Thiohalobacter thiocyanaticus: one gene and its partner. Each later gene encodes a partner of the first gene's protein in a complex. Links are inferred from orthologs where the notes say so. Each region holds a gene or a part of one and is shown on either strand. Other genes may lie near its edges. The genes, in order: rne and eno.

Evidence for each region.
Region 2: the proteins of rne (region 1) and eno are in contact, whole or in part, in a solved structure (PDB 2FYM), measured with the Escherichia coli proteins. The link is inferred for Thiohalobacter thiocyanaticus from one-to-one orthologs.

The regions. Positions count from the first base shown.
Region 1 is NZ_AP018052.1:1,924,586-1,930,898, forward strand. What follows is about bases 1,250-4,445. They hold rne (ribonuclease E), read right to left. Parts: upstream 4,051-4,445; coding sequence 1,450-4,050; downstream 1,250-1,449. In the rest of the region: CFK21_RS08865 (secondary thiamine-phosphate synthase enzyme YjbQ), read left to right, coding at 1-144; CFK21_RS08870 (hypothetical protein), read right to left, coding at 319-606; CFK21_RS08875 (low molecular weight protein-tyrosine-phosphatase), read left to right, coding at 734-1,225; 23S rRNA pseudouridine(955/2504/2580) synthase RluC, read left to right, coding at 4,549-5,529; CFK21_RS08890 (HAD-IA family hydrolase), read left to right, coding at 5,647-6,313. UniProt on the Escherichia coli protein: Endoribonuclease that plays a central role in RNA processing and decay. Required for the maturation of 5S and 16S rRNAs and the majority of tRNAs. Also involved in the degradation of most mRNAs.
Region 2 is NZ_AP018052.1:2,150,633-2,156,736, reverse strand. Bases 1-2,987 are described here. They hold eno (phosphopyruvate hydratase), read left to right. Parts: upstream 1-845; coding sequence 846-2,129; downstream 2,130-2,987. Other genes in these bases: ispD (2-C-methyl-D-erythritol 4-phosphate cytidylyltransferase), read left to right, coding at 2,543-2,987; ftsB (cell division protein FtsB), read left to right, coding at 2,145-2,438; kdsA (3-deoxy-8-phosphooctulonate synthase), read left to right, coding at 1-627. In the rest of the region: more of ispD, read left to right, coding at 2,988-3,250; ispF (2-C-methyl-D-erythritol 2,4-cyclodiphosphate synthase), read left to right, coding at 3,247-3,720; CFK21_RS10000 (class I SAM-dependent DNA methyltransferase), read left to right, coding at 4,508-5,989; CFK21_RS09995 (restriction endonuclease subunit S), read left to right, coding at 5,986-6,104. UniProt on the Escherichia coli protein: Catalyzes the reversible conversion of 2-phosphoglycerate (2-PG) into phosphoenolpyruvate (PEP). It is essential for the degradation of carbohydrates via glycolysis.

The DNA of each region.
Region 1 (6,313 bases):
CTGGTGGCGATGCTGCTGGGCAGTTCGGAGGTGGTGCCGGTGAGTGAGGGGCGGCTGGTGCTGGGGCAGTATCAGTCTGTGCTGCTGGTAGAGCTGGATGGGCCGCGGGAGCGGACGGTGGCGGTGCAGGTGGTGGGGGAGTGAGGTACACGGTGCCGACTTCAGGTCAAATTCCACCGTCATTGCGAGTACCCAGAGGGCATAAACGAAGCGCGGCAATCTCACACGGCAGACTCAGCTGTTTGGAGATTGCCGCGTCACTTCGTTCCTCGCAATGACAAGGATATAAGGACGCAATGACGGGGTAGGCGGGGTGTCTTACTTCTCCTGCAGCGCCTCGAACAGCAACTCGATGTCCGGGTTCGGTCTGTGCTCGCGGTCGTAGAGGGGGATGGTGCGGGTCTGGGCGACACGGCGGGTGGCGTCGCCGAACTGGTTGGCCTGGATGGTCTTGTCCATGCCCAGGCATTCAACCACGACACAGGCTTCATCCTCCAGCACCTCCATGATGCGGCAGGCGCGGTCCTGCACCTGCACCACCTGGCCAATGGCGTTGCGCAGGCGCTGCAGGTCGTCGTTCGATTCGTGCTCGGATTCACTGTTCATTCCCGGATATTCAGCCATTCTTTCCGCCGTTGCAACTGCCCGGTGCGGCCTGCCTTCCCGAGGGTAAGTTATTGTTTTAGAATATGCGAATCTGGATTTACAGCAGTAACGGAATGAGACGACAGGTATGATTGATCAGAACAAGGTGCGGGTGTTGTTCGTCTGCATGGGCAACATCTGCCGCTCGCCCACGGCCCAGGGCGTATTCGAGAAGGTGGTCGATGAGGCCGGTCTGGGGCACCGGATCGAGATCCATTCCGCCGGGACCCATGCCTATCATGTGGGTGAACCGCCGGATACACGCGCCCAGGAGGCCGCCAGCAAACGCGGTTATGACCTGTCCGCGCAGCGTGCGCGCAAGGTGCAGGTCGAGGACTTCATCGAATTCGACTATGTGCTGGCCATGGATCGCAGCAACTATGCCGATCTGCAGGAACTGGTGCTGCCGGATTACGAACAGCGCCTGAAGCTGTTTCTGGAATTTGCCCGGGAACTGCAGGACACGGATGTGCCGGATCCCTACTATGGCGGCAGGCAGGGCTTCGAGCGGGTATTGGACCTGATCGAGGCGGCCTCGCAGGGGCTGCTCGAACACATCCGCATCGAGCACAAGCTCTAGCAATCAGGTAGGTCGGGTTAGCCCGTCAGGGCGTAACCCGATATGAGCCGTGCCAGGCCTGTCGGGTTACGCTTCGCTAACCCGACCTACAGTACTCGAACACATCCGCATCGAGCACAAGCTGTAGGATGGGTGAAGGCGCGTGGCGCCGTAACCCATCATCGTGTCATACCGGGCGATGATGGGTTGCGCTTCGCTCCACCCATCCTACGACTCTGCAACTGCTATTCCTTGTTGCCCACCACCTTGGCCGGGTCGTTCGACGCCGGGGCATCGCCCGCGGGCCTGTCGGCCTTCGGAGCCTGGGCCGGCTGCTCCGGCTTGGGCGCGGACTGCTGCTCCGGCTTCGGAGCCGGCGGCTCCGGCTTGGCTGCGGGCTGTTCCGGTTTCGGGGCCGCTTGTTCCGGCTTCGGTGCAGCAGGCTGCTCCGCCTTCGGGGCGGGCTTGTCCTGGGCGGCGGGCGGGGCTGCGGTGCCACTGCCGGAGCCTTCACCCCGGGCGGGCTTGTCGGCCTTTTCCGCCGGCGGCCGCTCCTGGGATGACTTCATCTCCACGACCTGACCGCCGCCGCTCTGACCCTGATTCTGGCCGCCGGCATCCTGCCTGGACTGATCGTCGCCGCCCTTGCCGCCAGCAGCCGGGGCTGATGCGCGGTTGTCCTTGTCCTCGGACTGGCCGTCGCCCTGGGCCTGCTGCTGGCCGCTCTCACCACGCTGGCGGTTGCCGCTCGAACGGCGTCGACCGCTGCCGCCGCGCCGGCCGCGCCGGCCGCCACGACTGCCGCGGGACTCCCGGGCCTGGCCCGACTCGGCACCGCCCTCGGCCTGGGGTTTGGCCTCGCTTTTGGCTTCGGGCTTCGCTTCCGGCTTGGCTTCGGCCCGCGGTTCTTCGCTCCTGGGCTTGCCCTTGCTCTTGTCCTGGGCCGGCTTCTCGCCGCCGGCTTCCTGCGGCTGGCGTTTGGGCTTGTTACGTCCACCGCCACTGCGGCCGCCGGCGCTTCGGCTGCGACCGCCGCCGTTGCGGCCGCCGCGGCTGTCCTGACGTCCCTTGCCGCCGTCACCGGCGCCCTTGCGCGGTTTCTCCTGCGCCTCGGTCTCCTCGGCGGGTTCCGGGGTGCCGAACAGGTTCGACCACAACCGCTTGAGCAGACCGGGCTGACCACCGCCGGCCGCCGGGCGGGCCGGGGCCGGGGCCTCGGCAGCGGGCGGCGGCACCGGGGAGGAGGGCACCAGCATCTTCACGGCCGGCTCTTCCGCCCGGCGGGTCACGGTCTCGCCGCCGGTCTCGGCCACTTCCACGCTTTCTTCCGGGATCAGTTCGAAGCTGGACACGGCCTGCTCGCCCTTGACCTCGTCGGTGCGCACGCGTCGGACCTCGTAGTTCGGCGTCTCCAGCGACGGGGTGGGGATGAGCATGACGTTGACCTTGTAGCGCTGCTCGATCTCGTACAGCGACTTGCGCTTCTCGTTGAGCAGGAAGGTCGCCACCTCGACCGGCACCAGCGCCACCACGCGCGCGGTCTTCTCCTTCATGGCGTTTTCCTCGACGATGCGCAGCACCGACAGGGCCAGGGATTCCACCCCGCGCACCGTGCCGTGGCCGTTGCAGCGCGGGCAGACGATCTGGCTGGACTCGCCCAGCGAGGGCCGCAGGCGCTGTCGCGACATCTCCAGCAGGCCGAAGCGCGAGATGCGTCCGACCTGGACCCGGGCGCGGTCCATCTTCAGCGCTTCCTTGAGGCGGTTCTCCACCTCGCGCTGATGCTTGGCCGCGGACATGTCGATGAAGTCGATGACGATCAGCCCGCCCAGGTCGCGGATGCGCAGCTGGCGGGCGACCTCGTCGGCCGCCTCCAGGTTGGTGTTGAGCGCGGTCTCCTCGATGTCGCTGCCCTTGGTGGCGCGCGCCGAGTTGATGTCGATGGACAGCAGCGCCTCGGTGTGGTCGATGACGATGGAGCCGCCCGAGGGCAGGGTGACGTCACGCTGGAAGGCCGACTCGATCTGGCTCTCGATCTGGTAGCGCGAGAACAGCGGCACCGGATCGTCGTAGCGCTTGAGCTTGTGCAGGTTGTGCGGCATGACGAGTTCCATGAACTCGCGCGCCCGCTGAAACACCTGGGCGTCGTCGATCATGATCTCGCCGATGTCCGAGCGCAGGTAGTCGCGCAGGGCCCGGATGATGACGTTGCTCTCCTGATAGATCAGGAACGGGGCCTGGCCCTCGTTGGCGGCGCCCTCGATCGCACTCCAGAGCTGGAGCAGGTAGTCCAGGTCCCACTGCAACTCCTCGGTGGAGCGGCCCACGCCGGCGGTGCGCACGATCAGGCCCATGCCGTCGGGGATGTTCAGCTCGGACATGATGTCGCGCACCTGGCTGCGGTCGTCGCCCTCGATGCGGCGCGACACGCCCCCGGCGCGCGGGTTGTTCGGCATCAGTACCAGGTAGCGCCCGGCCAGGCTGATGAAGGTGGTCAGCGCCGCACCCTTCTGGCCGCGCTCCTCCTTCTCCACCTGCACCACCAACTCCTGACCTTCCCTGACCGCATCCTTGATGCTGGGGCGGCCGTCGCCGGACAGGGCCTGTTCGGAGAAGTAGCTGCGGGCGATTTCCTTGAGCGGCAGAAAGCCGTGGCGGTCGGCGCCGTAATCGACGAAGGCCGCTTCCAGACTGGGCTCTACACGGGTGATCTTACCCTTGTAGATATTGGATTTTTTCTGCTCGCGGGAGGGGACCTCGATGTCGAGATCGTAGAGTTTCTGGCCATCGACCATGGCCACGCGCAACTCTTCGGGCTGAGTTGCATTGACTAGCATTCTTTTCATAGGTCTGTTCTCGCCGTTGCTCGACCCGTTTCAGGTCCGACCGCGCGGCGCGGCGCACAGGTGCCGCCGTCCAGGTGCGGTCCAGCAGCGGCTGCAGCCAGGGAGTCAGGCCCAGCAGCACCAGCAGTGCTGCCCGGGTCCGGTCCGTGAGGCCGGTCGTGCTTGACATGAAACAGGGAACAATCAAATTCATTGTGAAATAAAACCGTATTGCTCGTATCAACGACCGGGAGATACAACGGCGGGCGGCCAGACTTGACCGCAGGGGCTGTATCGCCCGGGGTGGCGTTGCGGCATGCGTGCGACCTGTTTGCTGTTGACAACTTGTCGGCGCGTGCTGCGCAGTCGCCTGCAAATCCGGTCCGCCGTGACGTGATGTCGCCGGCCAACCGGGCAAATCGACCTCCCAACTATATCAACGGCTTCCCCTCAAATCAATTGGTTAGCGTAAATATTTCCATTCTGCACGGGTGCCCGCGGCTGCTATGATAGCCGCCCATGAATACCGGCAAATCACAGGTTCAGGTGCGGGAAATCGGCCCCGAGGAGGCCGGTCAGCGCATCGATAACTATCTGCTGCGCATACTGAAAGGCGTGCCGAAGAGTCGCATCTACCGGCTGCTGCGCAAGGGCGAGGTCCGGGTCAACAAAGGCCGGATCCGCGCGGATTACCGGCTGGCGGCGGGGGACCGGGTCCGGATTCCGCCCGTGAGCACGGCGGCGGAGAAGCCCGGTCCCGGACCCGCCCCCGGCCGGCTGCTGACCGACCGCATCCTCTATGAGGATGATCGCCTGCTGGTCGTGGACAAGCCCGCCGGCATGGCGGTGCACGGCGGCAGCGGTCTGAGCTTCGGCGTGATCGAGGCCCTGCGCGGCAGCCGGCCGGAGGCGAAGTTCCTGGAACTGGTGCACCGGCTGGACCGCGAGACCTCCGGCTGCCTGATCCTGGCCAAGCGCCGCAGCGCTCTGCGGGCCCTGCACGAACAGCTGCGCGAGAACCGCATGGACAAGCGCTACTTCGCCCTGCTCCGGGGGCGGCTGGCGGCAGGACGCCAGCGGGTGGAGGCGCCGCTGCGCCGCAACCAGCTGCGCGGCGGCGAGCGCATGGTCCAGGTCGCGGAGGACGGCAAGCCGGCACGCACCGATTTCACTCTGGTGGAGGCCTGGCCCGGCGCCAGCCTGGTCGAGGCGGTACTGCACACCGGCCGCACCCATCAGATCCGGGTGCATGCCGCCCACCTCGGCCATCCCCTGGCCGGCGACGACAAGTACGGAGATCCGGACTTCAACCGGGTACTGAAGGCGCGCGGCCTGAACCGGCTGTTCCTGCACGCCCACTTCATCGCCTTCGACCACCCGGCCACGGGCGAGCGGGTTCAGGTCAGTGCGCCGCTGGACGCTGACCTGCGCGGGGTATTGGAAAGGCTGCACAGCGACCCCATTGAACAGAGCCCCGACGGGAACCGCGGGACAGCCTGACGCGCATTTGTCATGCGATCCGGGTAGAATGCGCGCCCCGGGAAGGAATCAGATATCTGATCCGCATTTTCATAATTAATAATCTGCTTTATAAAAACATTGCAAGCACAGGGAATCATGGATAATTGTCTTAATGAGCTGAAGCTCCTGGTATTCGACTGGGACGGAACCCTGATGGATTCCGAGGCCCAGATCGTCAGCTGCATGCAGGCTGCCGCCGCCGACCTCGCGCTGCCGGAACGCCGTCCGGAGGAAATCCGCGACATCATCGGTCTGGGCCTGAAGGAGGCCGTGACCCGCCTCTACCCCGATGATGGCGAGACCCTGGTGGAGGCGCTGTCCGACCGCTATCGCCAGCACTGGCTGGGCCAACTCGAGACCAGTACCCTGTTCCCGGGCGTGGTCGAGACCCTGCAGCTGCTCAAGGAGGAGGGCTTCCTGCTGGCGGTGGCCACCGGCAAGGGCCGCGCCGGGCTGGACCGGTCCCTGGCCATGACCGGCCTGGACACGGTTTTTCACACCACCCGCTGTGCCGACGAGACCCGCTCCAAACCGCATCCGCAGATGCTGCATGAAATCATGCAGGAACTCGGGGCCACCAGCGTACAGACCGCCATGATCGGCGACACCGAGTACGACCTGGCCATGGCCCGCAATGCCAAAGCCCATCCGGTTGCGGTATCGTACGGGGTACATGAATGGGAACGGCTGCAGCGCCATGCCCCGGTGGTGTGCCTGGAACAGTTCACCGATATCAACGACTGGCTGGCCGAACTGCGGCAGC
Region 2 (6,104 bases), 230 kb from region 1 along the record:
GAGGGCCTGCGTATCCTGCAGCAGGTGAAGGATGAAATCGGCGTGCCGGTACTGACCGACGTGCACGAGGACACGCCGCTGGAAGAGGTCGCCAGCGTGGTCGATGTGCTGCAGACCCCGGCCTTCCTCTGCCGGCAGACCAACTTCATCCAGAATGTCGCCCGCCAGGGCCGGCCGGTGAATATCAAGAAAGGCCAGTTCCTCGCCCCCTGGGACATGCAGAACGTGGTCGACAAGGCGCGCGAGGTCGGCAACGACCAGATCATGGTGTGCGAGCGCGGCGTGTCCTTCGGCTACAACACCCTGATCTCGGACATGCGCGGGCTTGCCATCATGCGCGCGACCGGCGCCCCGGTGGTGTTCGACGCCACCCACTCGGTGCAGCAGCCGGGCGGGCAGGGCACCAGCTCCGGCGGCCAGCGCGAGTTCGTCCCGGTGCTGGCGCGCGCCGCCGTGGCCGCCGGCGTCTCCGGTCTGTTCATGGAGACCCATCCCAATCCGGCCGAGGCCCTGTCCGACGGCCCCAATGCCTGGCCGCTGGGCAGCATGGAAAATCTGCTGGCCACGCTGAAGGTCATCGACGCGGCGGTGAAGGAGCGGGGGTTTGCCGAGGCGGAGTTGATGTAGGTGCATCCTTGTAGGTCGGGTTAGCCCGACAGGGCGTAACCCGACGTTATTGCCGCGTTCCTGTCGGGTTACGCTACGCTAACCCGACCTGCATGCCGGCACAGCGGACACCCGAACCCGCCACGACAAACCCTCCCGAGTGCGCTAGAATTGGCGCCATTCATGCCGGGTAATCGACTTTAAGTTTAAATCGTAACTAGAAGAAATCTGGAGAAAAGATGTCTCAGATTAATAATGTCCGCGCGCGCGAGATCCTGGATTCGCGCGGCAACCCCACCGTCGAGGCCGACGTGCTGCTGGAATCCGGTGCCGTGGGCCGCGCTGCCGTGCCTTCCGGGGCCTCCACCGGCAGCCGCGAGGCGGTGGAGTTGCGCGACGGCGACAAGCACCGCTACAACGGCAAGGGCGTGCTGCAGGCCGTGGAGAACGTCAACACCGAGATCCGCGAGGCCCTGCTCGGCATGGACGCGAAGGCCCAGAAGCAGATCGATGAGAAGCTGATCGAGCTCGATGGCAGCGAGAACAAGTCGCGCCTGGGCGCCAACGCCATCCTGGCGGTATCGCTGGCCAATGCCCAGGCCCGCGCGCGCGAGACCGATCAGCCGCTGTACCGGCTGCTGGGCGGCAAGGGCCCCTTCACCCTGCCGGTGCCCATGATGAACATCCTCAATGGCGGGGCGCATGCCAGCAACAGCGTGGACATGCAGGAGTTCATGATCCTGCCGGTGGGCGCGGCCACCTTCCGCGAGGCGGTGCGCTACGGCGCCGAGGTCTTCCATGCGCTCAAGGCCGTGCTGGCCGGGCGCGGTCTTGCCACCACGGTCGGCGACGAGGGCGGCTTCGCTCCGGACCTGCCCTCCAACGAGGCCGCCATCGAGGTGATCCTGGAGGCGATCGAGAAGGCCGGTTTCGCCGCCGGCGAGGAGATATTCCTCGGCTTGGACGCGGCCAGCAGTGAGTTTTACAAAGACGGCAAATACGTACTGGAATCCGAAGGCAGGAGCTTCAGTTCGGCCGAGTTCGTCGAGTATCTGGCCGACTGGTGCGACAAGTACCCGATCATCAGCATCGAGGACGGCATGGCCGAGGACGACTGGGACGGCTGGAAGGCGCTGACCGAGAGGCTGGGCGAGAAGGTGCAGCTGGTCGGCGACGACCTGTTCGTCACCAACCCGAAGATCCTGCAGGAAGGTATCGACAAGGACATCGCCAACTCCATCCTGATCAAGGTCAACCAGATCGGCACCCTGAGCGAGACCCTAGAGGCGATCGAACTGGCCGCCAGGGCCGGTTACAGCTCAGTGGTCTCCCATCGTTCCGGCGAGACCGAGGACGTGAGCATTGCCGACATCGCCGTGGGCACCGCCTCCACCCAGATCAAGACCGGTTCGCTGTCGCGCTCCGACCGGGTGGCCAAGTACAACCGGCTGATGCGCATCGAGGACCAGCTCCAGACCCTGGCCAGCTATGCCGGGCGCAGTGCCTTCAAGCAGCTGGGATAGGTGGGCACCGCGCTGATGCGCTGGTTGCTGCTGATCCTCGGCCTGATCTTCCTCGGCCTGCAGTACAAGCTGTGGGTGGGGGAGGGCAGCCTGGCCGAGGTCTGGCACCTCAAGGGCGCGGTCGCGGAACAGGGGGCCGAGAACGAGGAACTGCGCGAGCGCAACCGCGCCCTGGACGCCGAGGTGCAGGACCTCAAGCAGGGACTTGAAGCGGTCGAGGAGCGTGCCCGCAGTGAACTGGGCATGATCCGCGACGGCGAGACCTTCTATCAGGTCATCGAGTCCGACAGGAAAGAAACGGATGATTAGCTCTGTAGGTCGGGTTAGCGCAGCGTAACCCGACAGGGCTGCCTACGGGTGTCGGATTACGCCCTGACGGGCTGATCCGACCTACGGGACCTGGACACCTGCTTATGTCACACAGCCAACGCTACTGGGCCGTCGTCCCCGCCGCCGGCATCGGCCGCCGCATGGGCGCCGAGGTGCCCAAGCAGTACCTGCCGCTCGGGCGCCAGACGGTGCTTGAACACACCCTGGATGCCCTCTACGAGGAGCCGCGCATCCAGGCCGTCTGCGTTGTCCATGCTGTCGACGATCCCTACTGGAAGACACTGCGGTATTCGGCTCCGCGTCCCCTCATCGAGGCGCCGGGCGGCGCCGAACGCAGCGACTCCGTCCTCAGTGGCATTCTCAACCTGCTCACGCAGGCGCACCCCGACGACTGGGTGCTGGTCCACGACGCCGCCCGGCCCTGCCTGCGGCGCGAGGATATTGCAAATCTCATGGATACCCTGACTGAGGACGAGGTCGGCGGCCTGCTGGCCGTGCCCACCCGCGACACCATGAAGGAGGCCGACGACCAGGGCCGCGTGGTCGCCACCCTCGATCGCAGTGTCATCTGGCACGCGCTCACCCCGCAGATGTTCCGGCTGCAGACCCTGCACGAGGCCCTGGTCCGCGCCCGCGACGACGCCCGGCCCGTGACCGACGAGGCCTTCGCCGTCGAACACCTTGGCCTGAAACCGAAACTGGTCGAGGGCCACGCCGACAACCTGAAGATCACCCGGCCCGAGGACCTGGCCCTGGCCGGATTTTATCTGCAACAGCAGGAGCGGTTATGAGAATCGGACAGGGCTTCGATGCCCATGCCTTCAAGCCGGGCGGCCGGCTGGTGCTGGGCGGGGTCGAGATCCCGCATGATCAGGGGCTGGAAGCCCACTCCGACGGCGACGTCGCCCTGCACGCCCTGTGCGATGCCCTGCTGGGTGCCGCCGCCCTGGGCGATATCGGCCGGCACTTCCCCGACAGCGATCCGCAGTACAAAGGCGCGGACAGCCGCGTGCTGCTGCGCGAGGTCATGCAGAAGATCGCGGCGAAGGGCTACCGTGTGGTCAACGCCGATCTCACCCTCATCGCCCAGGCCCCGAAACTCGCCCCCTATATCGAGACCATGCGCGCCAACATCGCCGCCGATCTGAACCTCGACCCCGACGGCGTCAACGTCAAGGCCACCACCACCGAGCGGATGGGCTTCACCGGCCGCGGCGAGGGCATCGCGGCCTTCGCCGTCGTGCTGATTGAAAACCTGTAGGACGGGTTTGGTGATCGTTGTCGGGTTACGCTACGCTAACCCGACCTACGAAGTGCAGGAGCAGAGTAGGTCGGGTTAGCCCGTGAGGGCGTAACCCGACAGGGTTCCGCCGCAACGGGCACATAGCTCGGGTTAGCCCGCAGGGCGTAACCCGACAGGATTCCGCCGGGACAAGTACGTAGGTCGGGTTAGCCCGCAGGACGTAACCCGACATATGCCGCGCCTGTTCAGAAAATATGCAGTACGTAGGTCGGGTTAGCCCGCAGGGCGTAACCCGACATATGCCGCGTCTGTTCAGAAAATATGCAGTACGTAGGTCGGGTTAGCCCGCAGGGCGTAACCCGACATATGCCGCGTCTGTTCAGAAAACATGCAGCTACCAACAGAATAACAACCGCAGATGAGCATCACCCGCAAACAGATCTTCGAAACCCTGACCCTCGCCCGCGGCCGCGAACTCGCCGCCGATTTCGGCATCGAGGGCCTCACCGGCCTGAACAAACCCGATTTCGTCGCCATCCTCAGCCGCAAGCGCAGCCTGCCGGTCGAGTACCTGCTGCACGCACTCAAGCGTGCCGAACTCAAGACCCTGTGCGAGGCGCAGGGCCTGGACAGCAGCGGCCGCGAGAAGCAGCCCCTGATCGACCGACTGCTCGGCAACGAGCCGCCCGAGCCTGAATCAGAGCCCGAAACCGAATTCGAATCTGAACCGCCCGCCAGACAGGCAACCCCCAAACCCAGGCCCGCGCCACGTCCGGCCGACCGCAAACGGGAACCGACCGCCCCAATGTTCGAGCAGACCTTCAAGAACATCGATAACGTCCTGTGGAAGGAAGCCGGCTGCGCCACCGAGCTGGACTACACCGAGCAGACCTCCTGGATGCTGTTTCTCAAGTATCTGGACGACCTGGAACGCAGGCGGGCCGATGAGGCGGAACTCCGCGGCAAGGATTATGCACCCATCATTGAAGAGGCCTTCCGCTGGTCCAGCTGGGCCGCGCCCAAGGACGAGGAGGGCAATTTCGATCACGACAATGCCCTGACCGGCCCCGACCTGATCACCTTCGTCAACACCGAGCTGTTCCCCTACCTGCAGGGCTTCCGCGAACGCGCCGCGAACACCGACACCATCGAGTACAAGATCGGCGAGATCTTCAGCGAGATCCGCAACAAGTTCCAGAGTGGCTACAGTCTGCGCGACGCCCTGGAATATGTGGACGCACTCAGCTTCCGCTCCCAGAAGGAGAAGCACGAGCTGTCGCACCTCTACGAGGCCAAGATCCGCAACATGGGCAACGCCGGGCGCAACGGCGGCGAGTACTACACCCCGCGCCCGTTGATCCGCGCCATGATCCGGGTGATCGACCCGCGGATCGGCGAAACCATCTACGACGCCGCGGCCGGTTCCTGCGGCTTCCTGTGCGAGGCCTACGACTACCTGCGCTACGGCCCCGAGGGCCCGGACGGGGCCAACCATCCGAAGCTCTCCACCCAGGACCTGGAAACCCTGCAGACCCGCACCTTCACCGCCAAGGAGAAGAAGAGCCTGCCCTATGTCATCGGGCTGATGAACATGATCCTGCACGGCATCGAGGCGCCCAACATCATCCACACCAACAGCCTCACCGAGAAGCTCGCCGACATCCAGGAGAAGAACCGCTTCGACATCATCCTCGCCAACCCGCCATTCGGCGGCAAGGAGCGCAAGGAGATACAGAACAACTTCGATATCAGGACCGGCGAGACCGCCTTCCTGTTCCTGCAGCACTTCATCAAGCATCTCAAGGCCGGCGGCCGCGCGGCCATCGTCATCAAGAACACCTTCCTTTCCAACTCCGACAACGCCTCCCGCGCCCTGCGCCGGGAACTGCTGGAGAACTGCAACCTGCACACCATCCTCGACTGCCCCGGCGGCACCTTCCTCGGCGCCGGCGTGAAGACCGTGGTGCTCTTTTTTGAGAAGGGCCGGCCCACGCAGAACATCTGGTACTACCACCTCGACCCCGGCCGCAGCCTGGGCAAGACCAGCCCGCTCAACGATGACGACCTGCAGGAATTCGTCGAGCTGCAGGCGAGTTTTGCCGACTCCGATGAATCCTGGACCGTGAACATCGAGGACATCGACCCGGAGACCTGGGACCTGTCGGTGAAGAATCCCAACAAGGTCGAGGAGGATCCCCTGCGCGATCCGGAGGTCATCATCAACGAGATCGAGACGCTGGATCGGGAGAGTGAGGAGATTCTGGAGGGGATTAGGGGGATGTTATGAGACCTGACTGGGATTGGCGTGCATTGAGTGATGTTTGTCAGATTAAGCCTCCCAAAAGAGAGGCTAAGCTGCGGCTTGCAGATGATGATTTAGTGTCCTTCGTCCCGATGGATCA